Regions from separate parts of the uncultured Agrobacterium sp. genome, predicted to be linked through region 1. Evidence: predicted binding sites of a transcription regulator. Region 1 holds the regulator's gene; each other region holds the start of a gene.
What was found. Region 1 encodes PhoB, which activates phosphate uptake and scavenging genes when phosphate is short. Its sites were predicted from a motif close to TGTCATNNANCTGTCAT; they were not measured.
Positions count from the first base shown of each region.

Region 2: a site for PhoB is predicted at 1,105-1,121, ahead of QZ869_RS13705 (DUF1045 domain-containing protein). Genes of this name have one in related genera too.
Region 3: a site for PhoB is predicted at 1,030-1,046, ahead of QZ869_RS03610 (DUF3419 family protein). Genes of this name have one in related genera too.

Region 1 covers NZ_CAJYTV010000016.1:298,765-301,031, reverse strand. Annotated here, with positions in the region: gene QZ869_RS15010 (GcrA family cell cycle regulator) at 1-284, shown strand, start outside; gene QZ869_RS15005 (hypothetical protein) at 412-888, shown strand; gene phoB (phosphate regulon transcriptional regulator PhoB) at 960-1,643, opposite strand; gene phoU (phosphate signaling complex protein PhoU) at 1,666-2,267, opposite strand, start outside.
Region 2 covers NZ_CAJYTV010000016.1:25,368-27,634, forward strand. Annotated here, with positions in the region: gene phnE (phosphonate ABC transporter, permease protein PhnE) at 1-1,069, shown strand, start outside; gene QZ869_RS13705 (DUF1045 domain-containing protein) at 1,220-1,912, shown strand; gene QZ869_RS13710 (alpha-D-ribose 1-methylphosphonate 5-triphosphate diphosphatase) at 1,905-2,267, shown strand, end outside.
Region 3 covers NZ_CAJYTV010000003.1:558,406-560,672, reverse strand. Annotated here, with positions in the region: gene QZ869_RS03615 (lytic transglycosylase domain-containing protein) at 1-891, shown strand, start outside; gene QZ869_RS03610 (DUF3419 family protein) at 1,092-2,267, shown strand, end outside.

The DNA.
Region 1 (2,267 bases):
CTGCACCTGCACGCACCACTGGCGCTCTCGCGTTCAAGGAAGACATGGAGATCGACGCGGTCGAGCCCATGGAATATGTCCGCTCTTCCAACAATGTCGTCATCCCGATCTCGCGTCGCCTGACACTGACGGAGCTGACCGAACGTACCTGCAAGTGGCCCGTCGGTGACCCGCTCAAGGACGACTTCCACTTCTGTGGCTGCGAAGCAGCTGAAGCGTCGCCTTATTGCAAGTTCCACGCGAAAATGGCTTACCAGCCGGTGAGCGAACGCCGTAAGGCGTAAGGCTCAGTTTCAAGACCATTTCGAAAAGCGGGCTTCGGCCCGCTTTTTTTGTGCGTTCCTTCAAGCGTTTCCTCGATCCAATTGGTCCAGACTTGCCTGCAGCAGCGATCATGCGCAGACTACCACCATGAACGCGATCGACACGCTCTACGACTATATCTCGGTCCTATGGACGAAGGTGGTCAAAACGCCCTTCCCTCCGATCCCGCGCCGCGCACGCGGCGACGGGACGGTATATGTCGAATGGCGACGGGGTCGCTACTGGCTGATCTGCGAAGAGCGTGGCAAGGAGTATTGGCGGCGCGAGGCGAACGACATGGACGATGCCGCGTTCCAACTGATGTCGATCGTCTCGAGCGCGTTGGTGCGCGATCGAGAGCTTGAGTTTCGGCAAAAGCAAGCCGGTCGCTCTGGCGATCCTGACCGCTACTCGCGCTGGAACTGGATGTATCAGGAAATCGAGCTGATGAACGACATCAAGGAGAGTTATGGCGCTCGAACCAGAGCCCACTATGAGGAGGTGCTGCAACGCAGCCCGCTATCGCAGGACGAAATAGACGCCGCGCGCTATCCCCTTCCTACCTCGAGATCTGACGCCCCGTAGCCATATGCTGCAGGCTGCTGCGTGAGAAAAATCGGAGCGCTTGCCATGATAGAAAGCGCTCCCTAAGGCAATCAGGCTTCCATGGAATATCCGGCACCGCGAACGGTACGGATCACATCCTGCATGCTCGAGAAGTTCAGTGCCTTGCGCAGGCGACCAACATGGACGTCCACCGTGCGTTCATCCACGTAGATGTCATGTCCCCAGACGCCATCGAGAAGCTGAGATCTGGAGAAGACGCGTCCCGGCGACGTCATGAGGAATTCCAACAGACGGAACTCGGTCGGCCCAAGGCGGACTTCGCGGCTTTTGCGGTGAACGCGATGCGTCTCACGGTCGAGTTCGATATCACCGCATTTCAGCACCGAGGACAAAACCTCGGGTTTGGCGCGACGCAGCATCGCCTTGACACGTGCCATCAGCTCCGGCGTGGAAAAGGGTTTGACGACATAGTCGTCGGCGCCCGTAGCCAGACCGCGAACCCGTTCGCTTTCCTCGCCGCGCGCCGTCAGCATGATGATCGGCAGACGTTCGGTTTCGGGGCGCATACGCAGGCGACGGCAAAGCTCGATGCCGGAGACGCCTGGCAACATCCAGTCAAGGATGAGAAGATCCGGCGTGCGCTCCTGGAGGCGGATTTCCGCCTCGTCGCCACGCGGAATAGTGTCGACGTCATAGCCTTCGGATTCGAGATTGTAACGCAGGAGGACGCTCAGCGCCTCCTCATCTTCGACAACGGCGATTTTCGGCACCATGGCTCCAGATCCTATCTGTCGCTTACTCGGTCACAGCGCCGAGCGTGTTGGAACTATCGTCCTTCGGACGCTCACCTGCCGGCTGGCTGCCGGTGGTCATGTAGTAGATGGTCTCGGCAATGTTGGTCGCGTGATCGCCAACACGCTCGATGTTCTTGGCGCAGAACAGAAGATGCGTGCAGGTGGTGATGTTGCGCGGATCTTCCATCATGTAGGTCAGAAGCTCGCGGAAGAGCGAGGTGTACATGGCGTCGATCTCTTCATCGCGCTCGCGGATGGCCTGGGCCTTTTCCGCCGAACGCGTGGAGTAGACGTCCAGCACTTCCTTCAGCTGAACCAGCGCCAGTTCCGACAGGTGCTCCAGGCCACGCGCCAGTTTACGCGGAACGCCGGTGCCTGCCACTGCAATGACGCGCTTGGCGGTGTTCTTGCCCAGATCGCCGACGCGCTCGAGGTCTGCGGCGATGCGCAGCGAACCGATGATTTCGCGCAGGTCCGCCGCCATCGGCTGACGCTTGGCGATCGTCACGATCGCCTTGTCGCCGATTTCACGCTCGGCGTGATCGAGGATCGTATCGTCGGAGATGACCTTCTGCGCCAAGGCCGCATCGGAATTGACGAGCG
Region 2 (2,267 bases), 270 kb from region 1:
CCGCGGGCAGTATCCAGCCAACGCCAATATTAGCTGGCTCCAGCCGCTGCCGGATGGCGGCTATAGCGTGACCTATGGCGATCAGCAGAACCGCATCGACATCACCCCGACGCAGGCCAATGTCTACGTCGACGGCACGCTCTATCCCGTGACCATCGGCGCTGACCGCGTCACGGCCCCGGCCGGCGCGCCTGTTCAAATCCGCCAGGACGAGAACAAGGTCGTCGTCGAGTACGGCTTTGCCGGTCAGGCGGAAATTCGGACCTCGCAGCTCTATGTCCAGCGCCGCTTCCTTGGTTGGGCCAATTTCTTCTTCGACACCCGCTCGCAGTTCTGGGGCAAGAGCTGGGGCGACTTGGCAGCGCTGGCGCTGTGGCAGAATCGCGTCGATCCGGCTCAGTCCAATATTTCAAAGATGGCCGATGATTTCCTCGGCAACGATGCCTGGCAGCATGAGGACATCCTGTCCAAGCTGTTGCAGACGCTGGTCATGGCCTTCCTCGGTACGCTTCTCGGTACGCTCTTTGCCTTCCCTCTGGCTTTCATTGCCGCCCGTAACATCACTGCCAGCAGGGCGGCAAACTGGGGCATGAAGCGGCTCTTCGACTTCCTCCGCTCGATCGACATGCTGATTTGGGCGCTGTTCTTCACCCGCAGCTTCGGCCCCGGACCGATCCCCGGGATTGCCGCGATCTTCTTCACCGACACGGGCGCGCTCGGAAAGGTCTATGCCGAGGCTCTGGAAAATGTCGATGACAAGCAGCGTGAGGGCGTGAAATCCGTCGGTGCGTCGCCCATGATCGTCAACCGCTTTGGCGTCATTCCCCAGGTGCTGCCTGTGTTCATTTCCCAATCGCTTTATTTCTGGGAAAGCAACACACGCTCGGCCACGGTGATCGGCGCCGTCGGTGCCGGTGGTATCGGCCTGAAACTTTTGGAGGCCATGCGCACCAATCAGGATTGGGACAAGGTCGCCTATATGGTGCTGTTGATCCTTATCGTCGTCTTCCTGTTCGACAATATGTCCAACGCGATCCGCTCGCGCCTCATCGGCAAAACGCATCACTAAACATGCCACTGATATCCGGCAAATTTCTTGCCCGGTATCATCATTCTGTCATGGAAAAGGTCTACCCCGCACTTCTGACCTTGCGGGGCCGAGACAAGTCGTCTCAAATGACGCTTCCGCTGTTTTCATGACGTTTGAAAGTGCGACCCCGTGCGCTACGCAATCTATTTTTCGCCCCCCGGCAGCGATCCGCTGACTGAGACAGCGTCACGGTGGCTGGGACGCAACGCCTTTTCCGGTGAGGGCTTTGACGACTATGCCAGCTTTGCGGACGTTACCGAAGAGCCAAGGCGCTACGGTTTCCACGCCACGCTGAAAGCGCCCTTCGAGCTTGCCGAAGGCAGACATGAGAGCGAGTTGGTGGAGGCATTCTCCGCCTTTGCAGCCTCACACGCCGCCTTCGATATTCCCGAAATCGTCATCGGCTCACTCGGGCCTTTCTTCGCACTGGTTCCGGCCACGCTCCATCAGCCGCTCCAGGATTTCACCGCCGATGTGGTGAGACATTTCGAGCCCTTCCGCGCGCCCTTGTCGGAGCGCGATATTGCTCGCCGTAAGCCGGAAGCGCTGAGCGAAAGCCAGCGCGCCAATCTCCATCGCTGGGGTTATCCTTATGTGATGGATGATTTCCGCTTTCACATGACCCTGACAGGGCCGGTGAGTGAGGGGCGCAGGCAAGAGATGGCCGACATCCTGGCCGAGACATTTTCCGGCTTCATCCATCGCCCTCTGACAATCTCCGGCCTCGGCCTTTTTGTCGAGAAAGAGCGAGGCGAAGCCTTTACCGTTCATAGCTGGCAGCCACTGGCTGCTTCCAATACGAAAGACGTCCGAAATGGCTGAACATGTCCTATCCAATGCGCGCATCGTCCTCTCCGACGATGTTATCCAAGGTTCCGTCCTGATCCGCGATGGCGTGATTGCCGATATCAGCGAAGGCGCATCGCAAACCGGCGAAGACTTCGAAGGGGACTATCTGATCCCCGGCCTCGTCGAGCTTCACACCGACCATCTCGAACAGCATTATTCCCCGCGCCCGGGCGTCACCTGGGACAAGATTGCCGCTATTCAGGCCCATGATGCGCAGGTCGCGTCCTCCGGCATCACGACCGTCTTCGATTGTCTGCGCCTCGGCTCGGATGAGGATGGCGGCTTCGAGCGCGGCGAGATGCGCGACATGGCCGATGCCATCGAGAAG
Region 3 (2,267 bases), on a different contig from region 1:
GTTGCGGCGGCAGCACCAAGTACCGCCACAAGCAACGCAAGCTCTCAAATCGAAGTCGCATCGGCGTCTGCTACCACGCACCTTCCCGCCGCCGCAGCCGTCAAGGGCGGTCGCGTCGCACTGCCACCCGCAGCCGAAATTGCAGCCGCAGCGGCCATTTCCGCGCAGATTCAGTCGCCGACCGGCGCACCGCAGCTGGCGTCTGCCTCGACCGGCGCCTCGCTCGGCGCAACCCCCGTTGCAGCAACAGCGATGACCACCGGACACGCAGCCGGTCTTCAAGCCGCGGCCAGCACATCCGCAACCGCATCCCTGCCGCAGGTCGCCGCGGTCAAGGGCGCGTTTCCGCCAGCGCCACCACCGCCCGGCACCCCATCGGCTGCGCCTGTGCAGTTGACCGAAGACATGGTGCGGGCACAAACCATTGTTCCGCTGCCAAAGCCGGACAGCACCGTGCTTGCCTATGCCTCCGCCCCGCAGAACGCAGCATTGGCTGCGATCAGCACGCGCGAGGGTCTCAGTACCGGACCGCAGCCCGTCGGTCGCGAGAAGCTCAGCGGTCTGATCTCCAAATACGCCACCATGTACAGCGTGCCGGAAGATCTGGTTCACCGCGTCGTCATGCGCGAAAGCCGTTACAATCCCGGCGCTTACAATCATGGCCATTTCGGCCTGATGCAGATCAAGCACGCCACCGCTCGCTCCATGGGCTTCAATGGCCCGGCTTCCGGTCTCTTCGATGCCGAAACCAACCTGCGCTATGCGGTAAAATATCTGAGCGGAGCCTGGAAGGTGTCCGAGAACGACCGCGACGGTGCCGTTCGTCTTTATGCTCGTGGATACTACTACGACGCCAAGCGCAAAGGCATGCTCCACGTTCTGCGCCAGTAGCAGACGGGCAAGTGCTTTCCCTCATATCAATCTGAACTGTTGCGCAGTTTTGAGTTGAAATCCAGCTTTGAGCATGTGGCCGACAGGTGCAGTGGCGCGACGCCACCCTGCCCGCTCGTATCTCTCACCCGTATCTGCCGTCATGAAACTGTTGCGTCCTGACGCTACACGCCTGTCACCCGAACGATAGGTGGAATCATATGACGAATGCTGCCCCCAAAACCGGCTTCAGCAAAAACACCAAGCTCAAAAGCGCACTTCTCCAGCACAAGCCGATATCGACCAGCGGCTTTTCGGAACGGCTGTTCGGCATGCTGTTTTCCGGCCTCGTCTATCCACAAATCTGGGAAGATCCAGAGGTCGACATGCAAGCCATGGAACTGCGCGACGGCCATAGCATCGTCACCATCGGCTCTGGCGGCTGTAATGCATTGGCTTATCTGTCGCGCAGCCCAAAAAGCATCGATGTCGTTGATCTTAATCCACACCACATTGCGCTGAACCGCCTGAAGCTTGCAGCTTTTCGTCACCTGCCGAGCCATAGCGACGTGGTGCGCCAATTCGGAAAAGCCGATATCGCCACGAACAGCCACGGCTATGATCGCTTCATCGCTCCAAACCTCGACCCGCAGACGCGGGCTTACTGGTCTAAGCGAACCATCGCAGGACGCCGTCGCATCTCGGTCTTTGATCGCAACATCTACCGCACCGGCCTACTCGGACGCTTTATCGGTGCTGGTCATATCCTGGCGCGCCTTCACGGAGTGAAGCTCAACGACTTGGCGAATGCCCGTTCTGTCGAAGAGCAGCGTCAATTCTTCGATCAAAAGGTCGCCCCGCTCTTTGACAAGCCGATGGTGCGCTGGCTTACCAGACGCAAGAGCTCACTCTTCGGTCTTGGCATTCCACCTAAGCAATATGACGAACTTGCCAGCCTTTCAGAAGGCAATACCATAGCGCCGGTGTTGCGCAGACGCCTGGAAAAGCTCGCATGTGATTTTCCACTGAAAGACAATTACTTCGCCTGGCAGGCTTTCGCCCGTCGCTACCCGGACGCAGGCGAAGGGGCGCTACCGGATTATCTGAAGGCGGATTATTATGACGCCATTCGTCGAAATACCGATCGCGTCAGCGTCCACCACGCTACCTTCACGGAGCTTTTGGCTTCGAAACCCGCCTCATCGGTAGATCGTTACGTGCTGCTGGACGCGCAGGACTGGATGAGCGACGTGCAGATCAACGACTTGTGGGCGCAGATCAGCCGCACGGCGACAGCCGATGCCCGAGTGATCTTCCGCACAGCGGCAGAAAAAAGTGTCATCGAAGGCCGTCTTTCATCCGATATTCGTGCACAATGGTCCTATCTCGAAGACCGC